Linked DNA regions of Filimonas lacunae. The protein of the gene in region 1 interacts with the protein of each later gene in a pairwise test. Links are inferred from orthologs where the notes say so. Each region holds a gene or a part of one and is shown on either strand. Other genes may lie near its edges.

Region 1 (12,333 bases):
CATAGTAGTTTATTCACCAATACGTCAAAGGTCCTTTCTGATCGTACCATTTTTAATCTTTATGCTCCATTACTCCCTTTGCCAGCAGTAACCAGCCGGCAATAAAAAATAAGCCGCCTACAGGCGTTACAGGACCAATCACTTTGCCTATTGCAGGTAATGGCCCTCCTTCAGAAGCAGCAGTTAACCACGTAAGCACATACAATGATCCGCTAAATAAGATAATTCCTAATACGAATAAAGTTCCTGCATATTGCAACCACTTATTGGGGAACTCTTTCCACGCTAGTGCCGTAATCAATAAGGCAAAAACGTGGTAAAACTGGTATTTTACTCCGGTTTCAAAAATAGCCAATGCAGGTGCGGGAACTATTTCTTTAAGCTTATGCGCTCCAAATGCTCCCAAAATAACTGCCAGCGCCCCTAAAAAAGCCGCTAGTTTAAAAAATGGCTTATGCATGCTGTTTTACAATTTTTAAAAGGGCAGCTTCTGTAATTCCCTCTCCCTTCAGGTGATACTGTGCCTGGCTGTAGTATTGTGTTCTTTCAGCCAGTCGTTTCTGAAACAATTGCAGAATTTCATCATCAGACAATCCCTGAATAGCCGGGCGATGCTCTATTTGTTGTTTGGCGCGATCTACTAATGTTTCCACCGGCTCATCAATCCAGATAGTCACCCCTTCTTTATTCATCCATTGGATATTATTCGAAAAACAAGGAGTGCCACCACCGGTAGCCAACACATAAGCTTTCTTTTCACCAAACCAACGCAACACTTTCGCTTCTGCTTTACGGAAATGATCTTCGCCGTCTTCTGCAAAAATTTCTGTAATCGTTTTCTCTTCGCTGGTTTCTACCAGGTAATCCAGGTCGTAACAACCGGTTTTTACTTTTTTAGACAGGTATTTTGCCCAATGGCTTTTTCCGGTACCCATCATTCCAATTAAAAATAACTTCATCCTCTTTATTTAAACGCATTCAATCCTGTTACGTCCATGCCGGTAATCAGCAAATGAACATCGTGCGTGCCCTCATAGGTTATTACACTTTCCAGGTTCATCATGTGTCGCATAACACTGTATTCCCCCGTTATACCCATGCCCCCCAGCATTTGCCGGGCGTCGCGTGCAATATTAGTAGCTATTTCGCAACTGTTTCTTTTAGCCATGCTTACCTGTGCCGGTGTGGCGGCGCCTTTATCCATCAGCACACCCAACCTCCATACCAGCAGCTGCGCTTTGGTAATTTCAGTGATCATTTCAGCCAGCTTTTTCTGCTGTAACTGAAATCCGCCAATAGCCCTGTCAAACTGAACACGCTCTTTGGAATAACGTAAAGCAGTATCGTAGCAGTCCATAGCAGCCCCCAATGCCCCCCAGGCAATGCCATAACGGGCTTTGGATAAACAGCTTAAAGGGCCTTTCATGCCTTTTACACCGGGCAGTATGTTTTGCTTAGGCACTTTAACATTATCAAACACCAGTTCACCGGTAGCGCTGGCACGCAGGCTCCACTTACCATGTGTAGTAGGCGTGGAAAAACCTTCCATTCCCCTTTCTACAATCACCCCTCTTATATCTCCCTGCTCATCTTTAGCCCACACCACAGCCACCTGTGCAAATGGCGCATTACTGATCCACATTTTAGCACCGTTGAGTATAATATGGTCGCCTGCCTCTTTAAAACTGGTAACCATACCGGCAGGGTTGCTGCCGTGATCGGGTTCGGTTAAGCCAAAACATCCCAGCCATTCGCCACTGGCCAGTTTAGGCAGGTATTTCTTTTTATGTTCTTCGCTGCCATAGGCATAAATAGGAAACATCACCAGCGAGCCCTGCACGCTGGCAGTACTGCGCACACCGCTATCGCCACGTTCCAGCTCCTGCATCATTAAACCATAACTAATATAGTCTAACCCGCCACCTCCATATTCCTGCGGAACAGTGGGACCAAAACATCCCAGCTCTCCCAACTGCTTTACTATCTGTTCGGGAAATGCTGCACGCTGCGCATAGTCTTCTATGATAGGGGAGATTTCCTTTTTTACATAAGTGCGCACGGTGTCACGTATCAGCTTTTGCTCTTCGGTAAAAAGCTCATCCAGCTGGTAGTAATCGGGCGATTGAAATAAGTCTGTACGGGCAGCCATCGTATATAGGTTTATTTGTTCAGGTATAACGCCATTTCCTGCTGGTATTCTTCCGATACCTGTTGTGCACGAACGGCAAAGTCTTCTCCACTGCTGGCATAGATAACAGCACGGCTGGCATTTACCAGTAAACCGCATTGTGCATTCATGCCATAGGAAGATACTTCTTTTAAACTACCGCCCTGTGCGCCCACACCCGGAACCAGTAAAAAATGTTCAGGAACAATGTTGCGGATATTAGCCAGTTCAGAAGCCTGGGTGGCCCCTACCACAAACATCAGGTTATCGGATGTTCCCCAGCTGCTTACAGTTCGCAATACTTTTTCATACAACTTTTCGCCACCGGCCTGTTGCAGTTCAAAATCTTCTGCGCCTTTGTTAGAAGTCAATCCCAACACAATAGCCACCTTGTTTTCGTATTCCAGGAAAGGACGTACACTGTCTTCCCCCATATAAGGTGCTACCGTAACAGCATCAAAAGGTAAGGTTTCGAAAAAAGTGCGTGCGTATTGGGCTGAGGTGTTGCCAATATCCCCTCTTTTGGCATCGGCAATGGTAAAATGGGTATCAGGTATGTAATGCAATGTTTTTTCCATGGCTTCCCACCCCTTCAATCCCATGCTTTCGTAAAAAGCAGTGTTGATTTTATAGCTTACACAAGATGCTTTGGTAGCATCAATAATCGCTTTATTAAATAAAAAAACACCATCAGGATGCTGTTTCAGGTGTGCAGGTAATTTAGAGATATCTGTATCCAGGCCAACACAGAGATACGATTTGGACGACTGTATGGCTGCAACCAGCTGTTGTTTGTTCATTTTATTGTACGCGGTTATAGTATGTTTAACAATGCTTCTTGCCTAAGCGCCCAAGCACCCGAACAAGAAGCATTGAATGGTATAAAGTATATCTTGTATGTCAACGGAATTATGCAATTGACGCTAACACCTGTGAAGGCGCTGCTGATGCATTACGGATGGCAATGTTACGTGCTGCTGCACCTGCAAAAGCCTCAAATGCCGCTACGGTAGCCGGATCATTGTTAATGATAGCCGGTATGCCTTCGTCACCTGCTTCGCGGATACTTTGCACCAGTGGAATTTGTCCCAGGAAGGGCAGATCATATTCCTCAGCCAGCTTACGTCCACCTTCTTTGCCAAAGATGTAGTATTTCATATCAGGCAGTTCGGCCGGGGTAAAGTAAGCCATGTTTTCTACCAGTCCAATGATAGGCACTTTAATCTGCGCCTGCCCAAACATCGCAATACCTTTTTTAGCATCTGCCAGGGCCACGTTCTGCGGAGTGGTTACAATTACCACGCCCGTAACAGGCACTGTTTGCATTAAGCTGAGGTGAATATCACCGGTGCCGGGCGGCATATCAATAACCAGGTAATCCAGTTCGCCCCAATCTACATCGGTAACAAACTGCCTGATAGCACTGCTTACCATCGGGCCACGCCAAACCACTGCATTTTTTTCATCTACCAGCAAACCAATGCTCATCAGTTTAATGCCGTGTTTTTCCATCGGCACAATAATGCCTTTGCCATCTACTTCACGCATCATCGGACGCTGGCCACGTACGCCAAACATAATAGGTACGCTGGGGCCGTAAATATCCGCATCCATTAATCCTACACTGGCGCCGCCTTTGCTCAGGGCCAGTGCCAGGTTGGCAGCTACCGTGCTTTTACCCACGCCACCTTTACCGCTCACTACTGCTATAATATTTTTTACACCCGGTAACAGCATCTGCGAATCTTTACGGTTGGAGCTGGTATTGGCGGTAAAGTTCACCTTCACCACTGCCTCCCTATTCACCAGTATTTTAACCGCGTTAACACATGCTGTTTGCATCATGTCCTTCATAGGACAGGCAGGTGTGGTAAGTACTACTGTAAATGATACATTATTCCCTTCTATTACAATGTCTTTCACCATATTCAGCGTCACAAGATCCTTACCTAAATCGGGTTCCTGCACGTTGCTCAAAGCCTTTAGAATATCAGATTCAGTCATCACCCATAATTTTGTTAAAAAAGAAATTCTGCCGCAAAGTTAACCCATGAGGGGGTTACTTTGTTATGTTAGTATAGATTACTTAGAAATACGTATCATTGAAGAATAATTAACTGTTTGGCATGAAGCGACTTTTACAGTTTTTTCTTTTAGGTTTTATTTTTTTGTCAGTAACCCAATCCGAAGCACAAACCAAAACGGTTTCAAAAGATTCGGTTGTACAATTGTATGGTGTTATTATGAGTGCCGACAGCCTTCGTGCGCTTGCTCAGGCCAGTGTGATTGTAGAGGGTACCGGACGAGGTACTTTAAGTAACGATCAGGGTGTATTTTCTATTGTGGTGCTACGCGGCGAACAGATCCGTTTTTCCAGTACCGGTTTTAAAGACAAGATCATTACCGTTCCTGACACATTGTCTGGAAACGATTATTATGTGTTTCAGTTACTGGTGAATGATACGGTAAACCTTCCCGCCACCATCTTAAAACCCCGCCCCAGCCGGGAACAATTTGAGCGGGATTTTGCCAATACCGACATTCCGGCCGATCAGCTGGAAATTGCCCGCCAGAATACTGACGAAGCTACCCGGCGCATTTTAGCAGCTACCCTGCCTAAAGATGGCCGCGAAGCAGTAAACATGCAATTGCGCCAGCAGGCCACCAAATATTACTACAATGGCCAGCAGCCGCCTATCAATTTATTTAACCCGTTTGCCTGGGCTGACTTTATCAAGGCCTGGAAACGAGGTGATTTTAAGAAAAAGAAGTACTAAGTCATTTGCCATATGAAAAATGTTGCTGTTATTGGTGCAGGTACAATGGGCAACGGAATAGCCCACGTATTTGCCGAGAAAGGTTTTATTGTTAGCCTGATTGATGTGAATGCCAGTCAGCTGGAAAAGGCAGTGGCCACCATTGGCAAAAACCTGGACAGACAGGTAACCAAAGGGCTGATAACAGAAAACGGGAAAAACGAAGCCTTATCACGTATTATTACTTATACCGATATGCAGGCCGGACTAGCCGGTGTGCAACTGGTAGTAGAAGCAGCTACTGAAAACATCGATTTAAAACTGAAAATTTTTACACAGCTGGATCAGCTGGCTGCTCCGGAAACTATATTAGCCACCAATACCTCTTCTATTTCCATTACTAAAATTGCAGCTGCCACCCAACGCCCCGGTAAGGTAATAGGCATGCATTTTATGAACCCGGTGCCAGTGATGAAACTGGTGGAAATTATTAATGGCTATGCTACTACGCAAGAGGTAACAGAAACCATTACACAACTAAGTGTACAACTGGGTAAAGAGCCTTGTGTGGTAAATGATTATCCTGGTTTTATTGCCAATCGTATTCTGATGCCCATGATCAACGAGGCTATTTACAGCCTGTTTGAAGGTGTCGCTGGTGTATCGGAAATTGATACCGTAATGAAATTGGGTATGGCCCACCCTATGGGGCCTTTGCAACTGGCCGACTTTATAGGCCTGGATGTTTGCCTGAGCATTATGCGCGTACTGCACGATGGGTTTGGCAATCCTAAATACGCGCCCTGCCCGTTATTAGTGAATATGGTAACCGCCGGCAAACTGGGTGTAAAAAGTGGGGAAGGTTTTTATGTTTACACCGCCGGATCAAAAGAACTGGTAGTGAGTAAAAGCTTCCAATAACTATTTCTGCAAACGTTGTACAGTTACATAATGCATGTCTTTTAACCGGTACAGCATTTCTTCCAGACGCGCTTTGGGAATGCCAATAGTTAACAGCATAAACAGCTGCTGCTGCTGGCTCTGAATAGAGCAATCGTGCTGCTTTACCAGTGTCATCACTTCATTCATGCGGGTGTAATCGAATTGCAGTTCGTACAATACTTCAATGGGCTTTTGTATAGTAGGGGTTAGCTGTAAAGCCATTACCGTAGCCGTTTTATACGCATTGATCAATCCCGGCACGCCCAGTAAAGTGCCACCGAAATAGCGTACCACAACCACCGCTACATTTGTTAGCTTTTTACTGTCAATCTGCCCCAGTATGGGTTTACCTGCACTGCTGCTGGGTTCACCATCATCGCTGGCGCGAAAGTTATTACCATCAATGCCCAAACGATAGGCAAAGCAATGGTGATTGGCTTTGGGATGTTCTTTTTTCAGTTGCTGCAGTTTTTCTTTAAACTGCTCTGCACTGGAAACAGGATAAGCATAGGCCAGGAAGCGGCTTCCTTTGTCTTTAAACTCAGCAGTGGTGGGTTGGGCAATAGTTTGAAAAAATTCAGGGTCCGTCATAACCTTTTATGCAATTCCTTTATTGTTGATTGTTAATGTAAGTATCGATACGGTCGTTTTGTAATTGACAAGTAGCTACCGGTGTAGCAGTTTCCAGCTTAGGAGCAGCCAGCCCCTCCTTTACCCATAGCTGTTCGTTGGTAATAACACGGGCTTCATCCCAGCAGTTTTCCGCTATAATAGACTGTTGCAAATAAGCCCCCCCTTCTACCAGCACACTTTGAATCTGTAATAGATAACAGGCATTCAATACCTGGTGCAGCAAACTGGTATCATTGTTCACCTGGTAATAATACACACCTTCGATGCGGGCATTCACTAATTTAGCATCCAGTTCCTCACTGTGCTTTTGCGTATTGAACACAATGGTTACCGGGCTGCCCTGCATCAGATGCAGGGAGGAAGGCAGTTTCAGGTCTTTATCAATCACCATTCTTACCGGGTGCTTTCCCTGCCACAAGCGGGCTGTCAACTGCGGATTATCTACCCGTGCAGTTTGCGTACCTACCAGTATACCCGTTTCTTCGGTGCGCCATTTGTGCACCAGCCGGTTAGTGAATTCGTTACTGATAATAAGCCTGGTATTGCTATAAGATGCTATTTTGTCGTCAGCGGTTTTGGCCCATTTCAATATCATATAGGGCCTGTGCCGGGTGTGAAAAGTAAAGAAGCGTTTGTTCAATTCCAGGCAGTCCTGCTCCAGCACACCTGTTATTACGGTAACACCCGCCTGTTGCAACTTTTCAATGCCTTTGCCATTCACCTCTTTAAAAGGATCGCGACAGCCCACCACTACCGTTTGAATGCCGTGTTTAATAATTAAATCAGCACAAGGTGGGGTTTTACCAAAATGCGCACAAGGCTCCAGTGACACGTAAATGGTAGCAAGCGGTATCAGATGTGCATCTTCGGGGCGTACACTGTTTATACAGTTTACCTCAGCATGCGCTTTTCCATACACTTCGTGGTATCCTTCGCCTATAATACGATTTTCATATACCAGCACCGAGCCTACCATAGGGTTGGGCGCTACTCTGCCCGCCCCCAGCTTTGCCAGCTGCAGGCATCGTTGCATATATGATTCGTGGCTGAACATTTTGTGCAAAAGTAGTTGAAATGGTGCTAACATTGCAGTATGACCGTTCAGGAGGCTTACAAACGCACGCAGGAACAATTAGCGGGGTTATACGACAGCCGGGAGGCAACCAACATAGCCGAGCTGGTAATAGTGCATATTACGGGGCTAAGCCGTACCGACAGGCTGATACATGGCACACGGTCTTTAACGCATTCCGAAGCCAACCAGCTTACTTTGTACACCCTGCAACTGCTACAATCCATGCCGTTGCAGTATGTGCTGGAAGAAGCCTGGTTTGCCAATATGCCCTTTCTGGTAAATGCCCATGTGCTTATTCCCCGTCCCGAAACAGAAGAACTGGTAGAATGGATTGTACAGGAAGCCACTCACTTACCGGCCCCTGCTCTGCTGGATATTGGCACAGGAAGCGGCTGTATCCCTATTGCTATAAAAAAACAATTGCCACAAGCGCAGGTTCATGCGCTGGATATATCGCTACAGGCGCTTGCCGTGGCCAGGCAAAATGCGGCTAAGCTGGAAGCCGCGGTTACCTTTCACCAGGCCGATATTCTGCAACCCGCCAACTGGACTACCTTTCCGGTTTTTGACGTGGTGGTAAGTAACCCTCCTTATATCCGTGAGATGGAAAAAGTAGCCATGCACTCCAATGTGCTGGAGCACGAGCCCCACCTGGCTTTGTTTGTACCGGACAGGGATGCGCTGTTGTTTTACCGCACTATTGCCGTTTTTGCACAACAACACTTAAAAGCACAGGGCCTGTTGTTTTTTGAAATTAATGAAGCACTGGGAGAAGAAACAGTGCAACTACTTGCCCATAATGGCTTTACCCAAATAGAGTTAAAAAAAGACATGCAGGGTAAAGACCGGATGATAAAGGCAGTAAAAGCCGGTTAGCACGGCTATACGTACAGTTTTATTGCACGTTGGCAACCACTTTAGCACCCGATTTTTTAGCTACCCGCATAATACGGAATACCTCGCCATAAAACGCGATGCTATCGGCATTGATCACCACAGAAGGGGTGTCAATATTAGTGGTATATTTTGTCACTTCCATTTTCAATAAAGAGTCCAGCATTTCACGGGGCACCTCTGTTTGTCCCATGTACACCTTCTGATCTTTATCAATAGAAATTACGATGTTTTGTTTGGCTTTGGTGTCTTTCTGGCCTTTGGGGTTATTCACCTTTACTACATTGGGATTGGCCAGGGTAGATACGATCAGGAAAAACAACAGCAGTATGAACAGAATATCATTTAATGCACCTGTATGCACTTCGGTATGAGACTTTTTACGCTTCCTTATATTCATACTACTGTTTGGAAATAATCAATTAATAAACGCTTCTACAACTACTATCTTGTCGGCTCCTGCAAAATATCTATGAATTCAGCACTGGCCGCTTCCATTTTATTAGCTGTTTTATCTACCTGTGTAGTGAGGAAATTATGTAACACGTAGGCAATTAAGCCAATGATTAAACCGGTACCGGAAGTAACCATTTTCACGTAGATACCACCTGCAATAACACTTAACTCGAAATTACCGGTGCTGTTGATTTCATAAAACAACTGAATCATACCTACAATGGTACCCAGAAATCCGAACATGGGTGCAATACCAGCCACCAGTGACAAAATGTTCAGGTTTCTTTCCATTTTATACATTTCCAGCTGCCCTACGTTTTCCATGCTTTTCTCAATCACATCAATAGGCTTGCCTATACGCTGTAAGCCTTTGTCGATAATACGCGCCACGGCATTGTCTGTATTGCGGGCCATATTGCGGGCAGCAGACAAATTATTGGTCATGATATTATCCCGTATAATGCTCATAAAATTGGAATCAATCCTGGAAGCTTTGCGAATGGCAATCAATCTTTCAAAGAAAACAAAGATGGATGCTACCAGCAGTAAATACAAGGGATACATGATCCAGCCCCCTTTATTCAACAAACTCCAAAGTGATATTTGCTGAGGTGCCTGTTGCACAGCATTGGCTGCTGCATTCAACAATTTGGCACTATCCACCTGTAACAGTAATCCCATTCTTACAATTTTATATGAGCGCTAAAATAGAGTGTATGGCAAAACAACGCTCTGAGTGTTAATAAATTTCGTTGTCTTGCCATTTTAAGAAGAATTTATCCTATTTTTTGTCCATCCCCATCTTCATCATGCCCATAATCTGGTTCATGTTGTTTTCCATACCGGTGGGACTGCCATCCAGGAAAATGATATTTCCCTGACCTGCTTCCGCAAAGTTTTTCACGGCTTCTGTCCACATACTGAAAAGGATGACATTGGTATCGAGGTTAGCCTGCTTCATTTGTTCAGCAGCATGACTCATACCACGTGCCACTTCTTCACGGAACAGCGCCACACCCTGACCACGTAATTTGGCGGCTTCTCTTTCTGCTTCCGCAGCAATTTTAATAGCATTACCTTCTGCTTCGGCAGCTTTGGTTTTGGTAATCAGTAAAGCCTGACCTTCGTTTTCAGCTGCGGCTTTCAGGTTATTACTGGCCACCACTTTGCTCATACTTTCCATTACTGCTTTATCAAACGTGATATCGTTGATCTGCAAGTCCATCAAATGATATCCCCACTCTTCCAGCACATGGTCTACCTCCGACTTTACAGAATCTACAATCTCTCTTCTGGAGCCCAGTATTTCTGCCTGCTTTTTAGTGGCTACATAAGAACGTATGTTACCTTCAATAGTTCTGATGAGCGCCTGCATAAGATCGCGGTCACTAATAAACTTAAATGCTACCTTTTTAATAGTTTCTTCGTCGGCATTTAACACAGCATACAGCAGCATACTTTTAAAGTACACATTAGCCTGATCAATAGTAACAGCCTGGAATTCCAGCTCTACCGATCTGTTCTGGATACTGATGCGACGATAGATGTTTTCAATAAACGGGATCTTTACATTCAATCCCGGGCGAAGAATACGGTTATACTTTCCAAATACGGTAGTTACCGCAATGGTAGCCTGGTTCACTGTAGCCAGTCCGCTTAGTAGAATAAGCAGAATTACTACAAGAATTACAATTGGAACGGTCATTTTCAACGAGTTTAGGGTAACAAAATACGAAACATTCTATAATTACGGCCTGCGGAGCTAATTTGATCCGCAGGCGGTTATACCAGCATTACTTTTCGGCCCATACCTGTGCCAGGTGTACCAGCACCTCTACAGCCTTATGCATATCCCTTACCCCAATCCATTCGTGCTTGCTGTGAATAGCCTGCATGCCGGTGAATACGTTAGGGCAAGGCAGTCCCATAAAACTTAAACGACTGCCATCAGTGCCGCCACGGATAGGCTCTTTGGTTACCTGTAAACCGGCTCTTTGATATGCTTCTTCGGCATAAGCACCTACCTGGGGATGGTTTATCAACACCTCTTTCATATTACGGTATTGCTCATGTACTTCAAAAGTCATGGTAGCACGGGGATGCTTTTTCAGCACCTCTTCTACAATACCTTTTAACCTGGCTTCGTGTTTGACCAGGTTGGCAGTAGTGAAGTCGCGTACTATAAAATCAATAGTAGCTTTTTCAGCAATGCCACCTATAGCCACAGGGTGCACAAAACCTTCCCTGCCGGAAGTAGTTTCGGGGCTAAACTCACCTGCAGGCAGTGCAGCCAGTATTTCACCTGCTATTTTTAAGGCATTTACCAGTTTATCTTTTGCATAGCCCGGATGCGCTATTACACCATTCACGGTAATTTTAGCAGCATCGGCGCTAAAGGTTTCATCTTCAAAGGTGCCCAGCTCGCCGCCATCCAATGTATAGGCAAACTCCGCTCCCAGCTTTTTCAGGTTTACATGAGCAGTGCCCTTGCCTACTTCTTCATCTGGTGTAAACAGTATTTTAATTTCACCATGCTTTACCTCCGGATGTTGTAACAGGTAGTTAGCCATATCCATGATTTCCGCTACACCGCTTTTATCATCTGCACCTAATAAGGTTAAGCCGCTGGCAGTGATAATATCCTGACCTATATGTTGTTGTAAATATGGGTAATCCTTTACAGAAATAACCTGGGTGGCATCGTCAGGTAAAACTATGTCTGCACCATTATATTGTTTATGCAGGATAGGCTTTACATGAGTGCCGCTGCAATCAGGGGCCGTATCCACATGGCTGCAGAAACAGATCACCGGAACTTGCTTCGTAATATTGGAAGGTATTGTTGCATATACATATCCATACTCATCCATATGCGCATCGGCCAGCCCCATTGCTTTTAATTCCTCTGCCAGCACACTGCCCAGGTTCTTCTGCTTTTCTGTGGTAGGAGCAGCAGCAGATGCCGGATCGCTCTGTGTATCCACCTGCACATAACGCATGAACTTTTCAACAACTGTAAATGTATAATTCGTAAACATAACCTAAATTTAATGCGGCAAATTATCGTATAAAAACCTATTTTATAGCCTAACTGTTTATTTCTTTGCACTTTTTATCCAATGCCTTACTTATTTTAATTACACACATGAACAAGCAGAAATTTTTACCAGGGGCATTAGTAGCATTATTGTTTACTATATCCTGTACCAAACAAACCGTAAACAAAGCGGAAGAGCCACCAGCCACTACTCCCGACACTATTAATGTAACTATCCCTGTAGAGGTTAAAGATACCATTACAGCGGGTGATAACAACAACCTGTTGCTGGGTAACCCCACCAATGCATTACCCAACAGCGCTTATCCCAACAACTACCTGATCAACCAAACCTATTACGCAGAAGCGTATA
Region 2 (12,465 bases), 3.3 Mb from region 1 along the record:
AATCACTTTATCCGGTTTGTTTACCTGGTCTATATTCAAATCGAAATAATCGTTGATAATATATCCTGCTGCTGCAATAAACACATACGATAAAATAATCAGCACAAAACTGACGCCCTGAATGTTAGGCGTTAATGCGGCCCGCTGAAATATGGGTTGCAATACGCAATACTTGAACATTACCTGCGTAAGTGCTATAAACACAAGGTTAGGCCACCTTACCAGCTTCAAAAAAGCGCTCAATAATTTCAAGTACAATAGGTTTTATTGCGATTTAATTTGTGTGTCAGTCATCCAGTCGCCACGCAGCTTCAACACCTTCTCTATCACATCTCTGCCACAGCCTTCTCCTCCTTTTAACGGGGAAATATAACGGGCAATACTCCTTATTTCTGCCACTGCATCTGATGGACAACAAGGCAAAGCTGTAAGCTGCATTACTTCATAATCCGGAATATCATCCCCCATAAACAACAGCTCTTCTGCTTTCAGCTGATGCTGTTGCATATATTGTTGCAAACATTCCAGCTTATTCTCCACTTTCATAAAAACGTCGGTGATACCCAGGTTATTCAGTCGTTCTTTTACTTCAGGGGAGTTGCCACCCGAAATAATCACCACCTTGTATCCCCTTTTAATAGCCAGCTGCAAAGCATACCCATCTTTAATGTTCATACGCCTGGCCATTAATCCGCCGGGCATTACCAGCAGCATGCCATCGGTAAGTACGCCATCCACATCAAAAACAAAAGTGGTGATGGGTTTAAATAGTTCTAATACATTCATCCTACCTGTTATTTCTGATTATCACGCCATTCATATACCCACGCACTCTGAATCATCTCCAGGTGTCCTTCTGTACTTTGTTCACGCGTGCCTTCAAAGTTAGGCACCTCCAATATCCATTCCAGCAAATCGGTAAAACGAATACGATAAATTTTACCCTCATTAAACTCCGCACCAAAGCGCTCGTATAATTTCATAGCAATATCTTCATGATCGCTCCAGTGAATAGGAGGTTCAAAAGTGGCCATATTCTCTTATTTTAATGTGGTAGTAGTGTTTATTCACCTAAAAACTGTGTTTGATCGGGCAAGGTTATTTCCAATGAACCGCTACCAGGCTTCAACACGCACTGACAGCCTAAGCGGGAATGAATGCGCGGGTTTACCGCCCTGTCAATGAAATCTTCTTCCCTGTCTGTAATCTCCGGGATAAACTCCTCGCCTTTGTCAATGTACACATGACAGGTGCTACAAGCACAAACTGCACCGCAATTATGATGTAATTCAATACCATTATCAAGGCATATTTCCAGCAAGCTTTGGTTAGACGCAATATTTTCCAATACTACCGGTGCTAATCCTTTCTGCTCAAAATTCACCTTAATCTGATACATGAATCATTCTAATTTGGGCAGCAAAAGTAGGGATAATGTGCTAAAAATGAGGAAGACGCTCACCTGGGAAACAGGCCCACATTTTCTACGAACAATTGTTTGTTTTATTCAAACAAGCCCTTACATTTGCAATCCATTAACAAACGGAAACGATTGCTTGCTATAGATAGTCTCCCCTCTTTTTGACGGGAGACTTTTTTTATGTTTATATCCCGGCAGCGTTACTTTTTAACCGGGTTATTAATAATGCAATCTGAAATATTCACGTACAACTCTATCAGCTCCGGGTAGGGCTGTAAAATCTGTAGATGCTTTTCTATTGTTACCATATCCCTTCTGGCAGCAGGGCCTGTTTGCACATCGGCAGCCGAATAGTGATGTAAGCGTCCTGAAGTTTCTTCTATTAAAGGTAACAGCACTTTAAAGTCAATACGCTCCTGTTTACAAAACACTTCTGCCTGTGCATACAGGTAGTTGGTGAAATTATTGACCAGCACAGCCGCCACATGTAATTTAATACGTTGCGCATCGTCTGCATGGCCTGTTATGGAAGAAAGGGTTTCCGCAAAACGCAGTATCTCCTGTTCTACCTCCGGCGTATTACCGTCAGTAAACAGGGGTATTACCGGGTTGCTATTCATATTCTTACGCAAACTTTGTAAGGGATACAGCACGCCATAACGGGTAGAGCAGGTTTTCAGTAACTCAATAGAACCTGCCCCGGTAGTATGTACTACCAATTGCTTGTCTAATTGAAGCCCGCTTGCTATTTCAGGCAATGCAGAATCAGAAACCGACAATATATATATATCCGCTTCTTTATTCAGTTGCTGTATACTATCTGCTGCCGTTGCTCCTAATTCGCCTGCCAGCTGCCCAGCATTGTCCAGGTTACGGCTGATGACCTGTAGCACCTGGTGCCCCGCTTTTACTATTTTCTTGCCCAATACGGTATTAACATTACCGGATCCTATTAAAACTACCTTCATACTATGCCGCTTTAAGTGTTACTATTCATCGGTTTGATGTAAGCAAGTAACGAAATTATACTTCGACTTCCCAGCTATTAATAATCGCAGAGTCTAATATGCCCCAAAAGGGAAAAAATGGAGTAATTATAAAGCGTTAAAACTGAATACCTTATTTTTGAAGGGCTTACAATTTCGTTGGCTAAACCTTAAACCAGGATGAAATTACTTGTTCAAATAGCGAAAGGCTATTACAGGGCCAAGTTCAGAGCACTTGGCAGTGTGTCGCCCCGGATAGCAGCAGATGCCGCTTTCCAGCTATTTTGTACGCCTTATAGTGGCAAGCCTAAGCGTGAAATGCCACCCGTTTTTCAGCAGGGAACCTCCCGCTCATTTACCTTTAACAATTTAGAAATCAACGGGTTTGAATGGCTTCCTGCTCAATTGGAAACTCGTGGTACTGTTTTAATCTGTCATGGCTTTGATAGTTTTAGTTACCGGTTTGATGCATATGTAACACTTTTATTACAGCAAGGCTTTCGCGTACTGGCATTTGATGCACCCGGGCACGGCATCAGCGGTGGAAAAACGCTGAATATTGTAGAGTACAAGCAGATTATACTATATATAATTGCCCAATACGGACCTGTTTACAGTATTTTGTCCCACTCCATAGGTGCATTGGCCGTGGCATTGGCGGCGGAAGAACTGCAACAGCCTAACGTAAAACTGACTTTAATTGCCCCCGCTTCAGAATTGTCACGGGCGGTAAAACAATTTACACATATTTTTCCGCTGGCTCCGGCCAGCTACCAGGCTTTTGTAAACCGGCTGGAAACGGCAGGTAGTCACCCAATTCATTGGTTTTCAGTGAACCGGGTGGTACAAAGCCTTACTAATCCCGTTTTGTGGTTGCATGATACGGAGGATAGAATTTGTCCGTTTGCAGATACAGATGATACCCGGTTAAAAAAACTCTCCCACGTGCGTTTTATTGAAACAACGGGCCTGGGACACAGCCAGATATACCGGGAGGAGTCGATTCAGAAACAAATTATAGATTTCACTATCTATTGAAAATAAATGTAACATTGTTTGTCTTTTAATTGATTGAATTAATATTGCAGCATGGCAAAGAACCTTCTGATAGTCGAATCACCGGCGAAAGCCAAGACCATAGAAAAAATTCTAGGGGGTGATTTTGAGGTAAAAAGCTGTTACGGGCATATCCGCGATCTGGAAAAGGATGATATGGGGATAGACCTGAACAACAATTATACCCCACGTTATATGGTGCCCGAGGATAAAGAAAAGGTGGTAAAAGAGTTGAAGTCACTTGCCAAGAAAGCCGATGAGGTTTGGTTAGCATCGGATGAGGACCGTGAAGGGGAAAGCATCAGCTGGCATCTGGCTGAAGTCTTGGGTTTGGATCCCGTAAATACCAAACGTATCGTTTTCCATGAAATTACTGCACCTGCCATTAAAAAGGCAGTAGCCAGTCCACGCCGTATTAATATGGACCTGGTAAACGCACAGCAGGCCCGCCGTGTGCTGGACAGGCTGGTAGGTTTTGAATTAAGCCCGGTTTTATGGCGTAAAATAGGTATGCAACGCAGCCTGAGTGCTGGTCGTGTACAAAGTGTGGCGGTAAGGCTGATTGCCGAACGCGAACGCGAAATCAACGCTTTTAAATCAGAAAGCAGCTATAAAGTAGAAGCTTTTTTCAGTGCTAAAGATATTAATAGCAAATCGGTAACCTTTAAAGCGGATGGTCCTGCTAAAATAAGCAGCCAGCAAACCGCACTGCAGTTTTTAGAGAGCTGTAAGGGTGCTGCCTATAAAGTGGCCGATATACAGGTGAAACCTGCCAAACGCACACCTGCAGCTCCGTTCACTACCTCTACCCTGCAACAGGAAGCATCCCGCAAACTGGGCTACAGTGTGAGTAAAACCATGCTGCTTGCTCAAAAGCTGTACGAAAGCGGTCAAATCACCTACATGCGTACGGATAGTGTAAACCTGAGTGATACCGCTATGGGGGATATCAGAAACGAGATTACACAGAGTTACGGTAACAATTACTATCAGTCACGTCAATATAAAAACAAAAACGAGAGCGCACAGGAAGCGCACGAAGCCATCCGTCCTACCTATATGAATGCGCATACGGTAGATGATCAGGATACACGCCGCCTGTACGAGCTGATATGGAAAAGAACTATCGCTTCACAAATGAGTGATGCAGAGTTTGAAAAAACCATTGCCAAAATCAGCATCTCTACCAATAAAGACCAGTTATCTGCTACCGGTGAGGTGATGAAGTTCGACGGCTTTTTAAAGGTATACCTGGAAGGTAAAGACGAAGAGGACGAAGAAGATACTGACGGTATGCTGCCACCATTAACAGTGAGCCAAACGCTGGACTTTACTAAAATGACAGCTACCGAAAAGTTCACCCGTCCTGCACCACGCTATACAGAAGCATCGCTGGTAAAGAAAATGGAAGAACTGGGTATTGGCCGTCCATCTACCTATGCGCCTACCATTTCTACCATTATGAAACGTAACTATGTAGAAAAGCGCGATAAGGAAGGAGTGAAAAGAGACGTGAACATACTGGAGCTGACGAAGAAAGATGAAGTGAAGAAAGAAGTGATCCAGGAAAATACCGGTGCAGAAAAATCAAAGCTGTTCCCTACCGATCTGGGCCTGGTGGTTACCGACTTTTTGAAACAACACTTTCAAAAGGTAATGGACTACAACTTCACCGCTAAAATTGAAGAAGAGTTTGACGAAATAGCTGGCGGTAAACTGAAATGGAACAATATGATTGATGGGTTTTATAAACCCTTCCACAGCAATATTGAAGTTACCCTGGAAACTGCAGAGCGCGCCAAAGGAGAAAGAGAACTGGGCGTAGACGCAGCCAGTGGTAAAAAAGTAATTGCCCGTATGGGACGTTACGGCCCAATGGTACAGATTGGCCACCAGGATGATGAGGAAAAGCCACGCTTTGCCAAGTTAAAAGCCAGCCAGAGTATAGAAACCATTTCTTACGATGAAGCTATGGAGCTGTTTAAACTGCCTCGTATGCTGGGAGAGTTTGAAGGTTCGGATGTAAGCGTAAATATTGGCCGCTTTGGCCCTTATGCCGCCCACGACAAAAAGTTTTATTCACTGAATAAAGAAATGGATCCTTACAGTGTTACACTGGAAGAGATAGCGCCGATGATTGCCGAAAAACGCCAGGCAAAAGACGAACGCACTATTAAAGTATTCGAGAAAGAAAAAATACAGGTATTGAAAGGCCCCTATGGCCCTTATATCAAACAAGGCCTGCGCAACTATAAGCTGAGTAAAGAACAGCAGGAAAGAGCCGCAGAACTTACCATTGAAGAAGTAAAAGCTATTATTGAAGAGCTGAAAGCCAACCCGCCTAAAAAGGTGGCCAGGAAGAAAAAAGCTAAATAGACTAAAAGCCCGCGTAATGCGGGCTTTTACTTTGCTACCTTACCGCTTTTTGTTTTATTTGAACGGTTATAGTTTAATTTTTTTATCAGTAGCGGATGTCACACATCATCGTCCTCATCCTCTTCTGTGTCTTCCCATTCCAGGTCTTCTACCTCTTCATCCGTTAAATCATTTTCATCAAGATCTTCTTTATCAAGCGGTAAATCAGGTTCCGCCTCTTCTATTTCTTCATCCTCCAACTCTTCCCAGTCTTCCTCATTTTCATCTTCGTCTTCCAGCTCATCGTCCTCCTCTACAGGGGAACTTCCTCCTGGCATATAATATTCCTGAAAATCGTATATCCCAAAAGAAGATGTCAAGTTCTGTTCCTCCAGGTTTTGCATAAAATTGTTTTTGATGGGTGGTATAAATGTTTTTTCATAACTATTACTATATACAAAAACATCGTTCCATACCATTACCGCTTGTATAGGTGTATATAAAAATCCCTGTAAGAACACGCTTATAACCAGAGCGACTTCTTACAGGGAATGTATTGTGGCAAAACTACCACTTGCAAATAGTACCAGCTTATGGTTTGTTTCGTGGGTCAGGTTTGTTTACCAGTAAATATTCTTTAGGAGGCGCTGTATTTAACAAATGACGCACAAAATAATCCCAGCGGCGGCGCATCATGTAGGGAGAAAATGTACCAAAGCCATGCTGACTGGATGGGAATACGATTAAATCATAGTCTTTATTGGCCTTTTCCAGCGCTTCTACTACCAACATGGTGTTGTAAGGTGGCACGTTATTATCCATTAAGCCATGTGCTAATAAAAGGTTCCCTTTCAGGTTGGCAGCGTATAACTGGTTGGCCTGTGTTACATAGTCACTGGCATTGGTAAGGCCGTTATAACGCTCGCCCCAGTCATCTTCATAGTTACGATTGTCATGATTGCCCGATTCGGAAATACCCACTTTAAAAAAGTCGGGGTATCGGAACATGGCGGCGGCTGTAGCAAAACCGCCACCCGAATGTCCCCAGATGCCCACTCTCGTGGTATCAATGTAACCGTAACGTGTGCTTAGCTGACGAATGCAGGTTATCTGATCAGGCAGGGTGTTAATGGCCATGTTGCCATAACTCATGTCATGGAAGCTTTTACTACGCATAGGGTTGCTGGTTCCTTCCAGCACTACCACAATAAAGCCCAGTTCGGCCAGCGCCTGATGATCGCCCCTGGCCGAAGTAAACGACCAGTTGCGTACGCTGCCTCCCTGTGGGCCCGGATAGATATAATCTACCACCGGATATTTGCGATTGGGATTAAGATTCGTAGGTGTAAACAGCAGGCCATATACATCCGTTTTGCCATCCGCTGCTTTTACAGAAAAAGGTGCAGGCGCTTTCCAGCCCGTAGCGGTTAAGCGGCTGATATCCGCTTTTTCCAGTGTAGTTAACAATTTCCCTTCTTTATTACGTAACACAGTAACTCCCGGCACGTCAGGCTGCGACCAGGTATCTACCAGGAATTTTTTATCAGGTGAGAAAGTAAACTTGTGGTTACCAGGTTCTGGTGTTAACAGGGTTAACCCTTTACCATCAAAGTTGATCTTATACAGGTAACAGAAATAAGGGTTACCTGCTTCACGTCCGCAGGCTTCAAAATACACCACACGCTTTTGTTCATCTACTTCCAGTAAGCGGGTTACTACCCACTCACCTTTAGTTACCTGATTTTTCACTTTGCCGGTAGTGGCATCATAGAGGTATAGGTGTCCCCAGTTGTCCCTTTCAGAATACCAGATAAACTCTTTACTTTTTTGCAGATACTGCCAGTTAATGGTTCCCTGGCCTGATTCATATTGTGTAGCCACCTTTTCTTCCATCACTTCCCTAATCTGGCCTGTAGTGGCATTGGCTATACGTAGCTTTTCATGCTGGTGGTTGCGTGAAGTGGATACGAAGGCCAGCTCAGCATCATCCCCGCTCCAATCCACATCATCAAAAGTACCGCTGCTGGATATATCATCGCTTAAAGTACCACGGTGCGGATCGGGGCCTACCTGTATGGGTATCACCCTGGCATTATCTACATCAATAATTACCCGGTGAATCATGATAACCGCCGAATCGCCTGGTAAAGGGTATTTCCAGGAATGCAGATCAGGTGCGCCAACATTGGTGGTTACCAGGTACATATTATGCACATGCCGCTGGTCTTGTTTAAAGGTGGCTATTTTGCGGGAGTTGTGCGACCAGCGTAACACGGGAGCGTCACTGGTAGTCCATCCTGCATTATCGGTGGCATAGCCAAAATCCTGTATGCCATCTGTAGTTAACTGTGTCAACTGGTTGGTAGCTACCTCTCTCACCCACAGGTTATGCTCCTTTATAAAAGCAGCGCGTTTTCCATCAGGCGATAACACTTCGTTTTCACGTTTACCCGGGTTGGCCTTAGCATCGGAAATAAACTGGTTTACTATTACGCACTGTTGCTGTTGCATATCATATTGCCACAACCTTCCTTCTACCGTAAACCAGATAGTTTTATGATCAGGTAAATAGCGGAAGGTTTGAAAAGGCAGGTGCCAGGCATCGTACTGTTTGCCAGTTGCTGATGACAAAGCAGTGGCCAGCTGCTGCTGGTTAAAGGCAGCGGCACGTGTTCCTTTTGTGGTGTTTACCAATATAAACTCGCTACCCTTGGCGGTTAACACCCGATACCAGCAATTGCCATCCGGAAGCCATTGCGGCGACACATTGAAATGATCCACTAATGCGTCTGTGTTATAACTTAAACGGCTTTCAGCAAAACGGTAGTTTTCTGCTGTAACGGGGTTGACTGCCTGTGCCTTAGCAGTCAGGGCCGCTGTTAAACAGGCGGCGGACAGTATGTACAATTTCATAATCAAAAATGAATAAACCTCTGATAATGTGAAAGGTAAAGCAAAATAAACGAGTATTCCCCACATCCATTGCTATTCCTTTTTTGCATGTATAGATTAATATATGTAAACAAAATGTTAATTACGGATAATAAACATAAAACTTAATTGTATTACTTTGATAGAAGCTGGTCAATCCTCACATTTTCCAGCCTGCACATGAGATTACCCCTGTACATGAAAACCAATACCAAAACTACAGATATCATCATAACCACCTAGAGAACCAAACCTACATTATATGAGCTTGTGTCACCCTCCACGGCAACATTTGTTGTCGTTAGCAACGCTTTTGTTATTACTGTACAGTTGTGCTGTAACTTACGCACAAACCAAACCACCACTGCTTACCGGCACTGTTGTTTCGGCCAAAGGACTGCCGGTTGAAAAAGCTTCGGTTATGCTCAAAGGCAATAAAACCGTAGTAACCGATTCTCTCGGGCATTTCAGTATCCTGGTAAAAGATACCACGCACCTGGTGTTAACCGTATCACACACTACCTTTAAAATTCAAACACTAACGCTTACCAGCCTGCATCTACCACTTACTATTACTATGGTAGATGCAGACGGCAAACTGGAAGATGTGGTGCTGATTGGTTACCAGTCAATATCACGTAAAAAGAACACCTCCTCTATTGCCAGCATTTCGGGCCGGGAGATTGAAAATCTTCCTATAGCCAGCTTTGACCAGTTAATGCAGGGGCGCTTATCAGGTGTAAACGTTCAAAACTATACCGGCGAGCCCGGTGCTTCGCCCACTGTTTCTGTAAGGGGTAATTCGCGCATCAGCACCAGTTACGATCAGCTGAATGCTGTAAGCGCTCCTTTGTATGTAGTAGATGGTGTACCTCAACCTACCGAAAGCTACATCAGCAGCAGTGTAGGCACAGGCACCAACTACCTGGGTGGCGTAAACCCTAATGATATTGAAAGCATTGATGTGTTGAAGGATGCGTCGGCTGCTGCTATTTACGGTTCGCGTGCAGCCAATGGGGTGATATTAATTAAAACGAAAAAAGGCATATCCGGCGACCCCAAAGTAACCCTTTCGGGATATAATGGTATTACAGAACGTCCACAGCTGCGTAAAACCGACCTGGGCGGCAAAGAACGGCTGGAAAAGCTATTGCTGTTAAAAGACGCACTTACCTATGTTAACCAACGCCAGTTGCCTTATATACTTACCGACAGCTTAAACCCCGCGTTTAACGGCAATACAGACTACCAGGATATGTTTTACCAAACGGGCTTAATTACTAATGCCGACCTGGGCATGTCGGGTGGCGGTAATAACAGTAATTACCGGTTTAATACCAACTATTATAACGAACAGGGAATTATTAAGGCTACCGGCTTTAAAAGGTACTCAATGCGGCTAAACCTGCAATCCAAAGCCTGGAATGGCAAAATTACTTTTAACCCGTTGATTGCATTTAGCCGTATGGACAGGGGCCGTGGCTCTGGTGATATCACCAAATCAACTGCTGTAGATGCGGGTACTATGCCCACCTCCTTGTTTAACTTAAGCGATACCAAAAGAAGCTTTCTGCTGGGCACTTACAGCAAAAACCTGGACAAGAATGTAAACAACCAGTTTACCTTCAACCTAAACCTGGGCGTTAAGTTCACCAATGATTTCAAATTTACTTCACAAACCGCGCTTTTGTATAATAACTCGCGCCGCGATTACAGCCGCACCAGTGAATTAAACAGCGGCAAAGGCAATTCTTCTTATTCCTTTAGTGATAACGAGGCCAATATATCTACCTCTAACTATTTCACTTATACCAAAGTGTTTAAAGAGCATAATATAAACCTGATAGCCGGGCAGGATGTTTTGTACGATAATTACCAGTACAGCAAAGACTCTGGCTATGGCGGCTCCAGCGATCCTATACAAGTGGTAAATGGATATAGCCAGGATAAAATCACCACCATCACCGACAACCAAACATATGGCATCCTCTCCTACTACGGTCGCCTGGCATATGATTTTAAAGGACGGTATATATTCTCGGCCAGCCTACGTACAGACGGCTCTTCCCGGTTTGGAGCCAATAGTAAATGGGGCACCTTTCCGGCAGTTTCGGTAGGCTGGATAGTATCAGAAGAATCCTTTTTCAACAGGCATGTTTCGGCTATCAGTTTATTAAAGCTACGGGGCAGTATTGGCAACTCGGGCAGCCTGCCTAATTCCAATTACCTGCAGTACAACCTGTATACCGTAAATGCAGGAGGCTATTCAGGTAATTACACTTCCTCGGGTTATAATGGTACTACGGCTATTACCCCCAATTTCAGAGATGGCGCTGCACAGCCTAACCTTAGCTGGGAAAAAAGCACACAGCTGAACGCAGGCGTGGATATAGAATTTCGTAACGGCAAGTACACCTTATCGGCGGATGTATATAATAAAGACAATAAAGACCAGTTGTTTAGTGTTAACCTGCCTGTTACCACCGGTTACAGCTATGCCCTCACCAATGCCATTGGTGTAAGAAACTCCGGCGTAGACCTTACGTTCACGGCTTCTCCACTTTCAGAAAAAAGCCCTGTGAAATGGTTTTCACGCCTGAACGTTTCCTTCAATAAAAGCAAGGTGATGTATCTGCCTAATGGCGGTCGTGATTTAATTATGAGCAACGACCGTTTTAATAAATCGCACCTGTTAAGTGTTGGCAGCCCGGTAAATACATTTTACTTAGTAAAAACACTGGGCGTGTTTTCTACCAGTAATGATATCCCTATCAACCCGCTTACTGGAGATAAGCTGAGTGTAGGCACCAGCCCTTTCCAGGAAGGAGAGTTTCACCTGGCCGACCTGGATGGCGATTATAAAATAGATCCTTTTAATGATGGTGTAAATGGCGATAAGATGCCTATTGGTGATCCCAATCCCAAATTCACCGGCGGCTGGACTAATACCTTTACTTATAAAGGTTTTACCCTGGGTTTGTTTTTCACTTATACTTTCGGGCGGGATGTGCTGGACCTGTATAAATCAGATCTATTCAACACCTTTTCGGGCTGGGGAGGCAATGCTGTAGCTGGTTTGGCACAATATGCACTGCCTGATATGGATGGTATTAATATCTGGAAAAAAACGGGGGATAAAGCAGAATACGCCAAGTTGGATTTAGGCACTTACCGTTATTATTACCGCTCGGACCAAACCTTTTTTCTCACCAAGGGTGATTATGTAAAACTGAAAAGTGTTAGCGTTACTTATAACCTGCCTGCCCGCTTGTTACAAAAAATTAATCTCAGGGGCATTAAAGTATTTGCTGTGGCCGATAACCTGCTTAGATGGCAACGCAGTAAAGACCTGCCTGATGCGGAAGCTATTAATGCGTATGGGGAATATAATGGCAACGGCTACCCTATTCCTAAAAAATACACGTTTGGCCTGGAGGTTATTTTTTAACGGATAAACCAATAACTATGCAAGTGAAGATACTTCCTGCAGTTTCAGCTGTGCTGGCTGCTTTACTGATATTCTGTTTTACCTCGTGCAATAAGGTACTGAACCAGGAGCCTGTAAACTCTACCTACGATGGTGTGTTCTGGAAAAGTGTGGGCGATTGTAATGCTGCCCTCGCAGGCAATTACAGTTTATTGCGCGATGCACTTACCTACAAAAGCAACAGCTACTACATGTATGGCGATGCGGTAGCACAAAACTATTTTACCATA

Evidence for each region.
Region 2: the proteins of FLA_RS21420 (region 1) and topA interact in binary tests that used the Escherichia coli proteins (3 or more experiments, as listed by UniProt). The link is inferred for Filimonas lacunae from one-to-one orthologs.

What each region holds. Positions count from the first base shown.
Region 1 is NZ_AP017422.1:5,426,668-5,439,000, forward strand. The notes cover bases 4,651-7,534. They hold FLA_RS21420 (IMPACT family protein), read right to left. Parts: upstream 6,457-7,534; coding sequence 5,845-6,456; downstream 4,651-5,844. Other genes in these bases: FLA_RS21410 (carboxypeptidase-like regulatory domain-containing protein), read left to right, coding at 4,651-4,944; FLA_RS21415 (3-hydroxybutyryl-CoA dehydrogenase), read left to right, coding at 4,957-5,844; ribD (bifunctional diaminohydroxyphosphoribosylaminopyrimidine deaminase/5-amino-6-(5-phosphoribosylamino)uracil reductase RibD), read right to left, coding at 6,476-7,531. Outside these bases: FLA_RS21385 (DUF423 domain-containing protein), read right to left, coding at 53-460; FLA_RS21390 (shikimate kinase), read right to left, coding at 453-959; FLA_RS21395 (acyl-CoA dehydrogenase family protein), read right to left, coding at 965-2,149; pyrF (orotidine-5'-phosphate decarboxylase), read right to left, coding at 2,161-2,967; FLA_RS21405 (Mrp/NBP35 family ATP-binding protein), read right to left, coding at 3,077-4,171; more of FLA_RS21410, read left to right, coding at 4,294-4,650; prmC (peptide chain release factor N(5)-glutamine methyltransferase), read left to right, coding at 7,592-8,449; FLA_RS21435 (ExbD/TolR family protein), read right to left, coding at 8,469-8,867; FLA_RS21440 (MotA/TolQ/ExbB proton channel family protein), read right to left, coding at 8,912-9,604; FLA_RS21445 (SPFH domain-containing protein), read right to left, coding at 9,705-10,628; pepT (peptidase T), read right to left, coding at 10,717-11,961; FLA_RS21455 (DNA/RNA non-specific endonuclease), read left to right, coding at 12,069-12,333.
Region 2 is NZ_AP017422.1:2,118,350-2,130,814, reverse strand. The notes cover bases 3,151-6,166. They hold topA (type I DNA topoisomerase), read left to right. Parts: upstream 3,151-3,495; coding sequence 3,496-5,838; downstream 5,839-6,166. Other genes in these bases: FLA_RS31430 (hypothetical protein), read right to left, coding at 5,937-6,166; FLA_RS08545 (alpha/beta hydrolase), read left to right, coding at 3,151-3,444. Also shown: FLA_RS08570 (geranylgeranylglycerol-phosphate geranylgeranyltransferase), read right to left, coding at 1-252; FLA_RS08565 (KdsC family phosphatase), read right to left, coding at 265-786; Fe-S cluster assembly protein IscX, read right to left, coding at 795-1,034; FLA_RS08555 (2Fe-2S iron-sulfur cluster-binding protein), read right to left, coding at 1,064-1,399; FLA_RS08550 (Rossmann-like and DUF2520 domain-containing protein), read right to left, coding at 1,621-2,388; more of FLA_RS08545, read left to right, coding at 2,587-3,150; more of FLA_RS31430, read right to left, coding at 6,167-6,296; FLA_RS08530 (S9 family peptidase), read right to left, coding at 6,409-8,730; FLA_RS08525 (SusC/RagA family TonB-linked outer membrane protein), read left to right, coding at 9,011-12,196; FLA_RS08520 (RagB/SusD family nutrient uptake outer membrane protein), read left to right, coding at 12,214-12,465. UniProt on the Escherichia coli protein: Releases the supercoiling and torsional tension of DNA, which is introduced during the DNA replication and transcription, by transiently cleaving and rejoining one strand of the DNA duplex.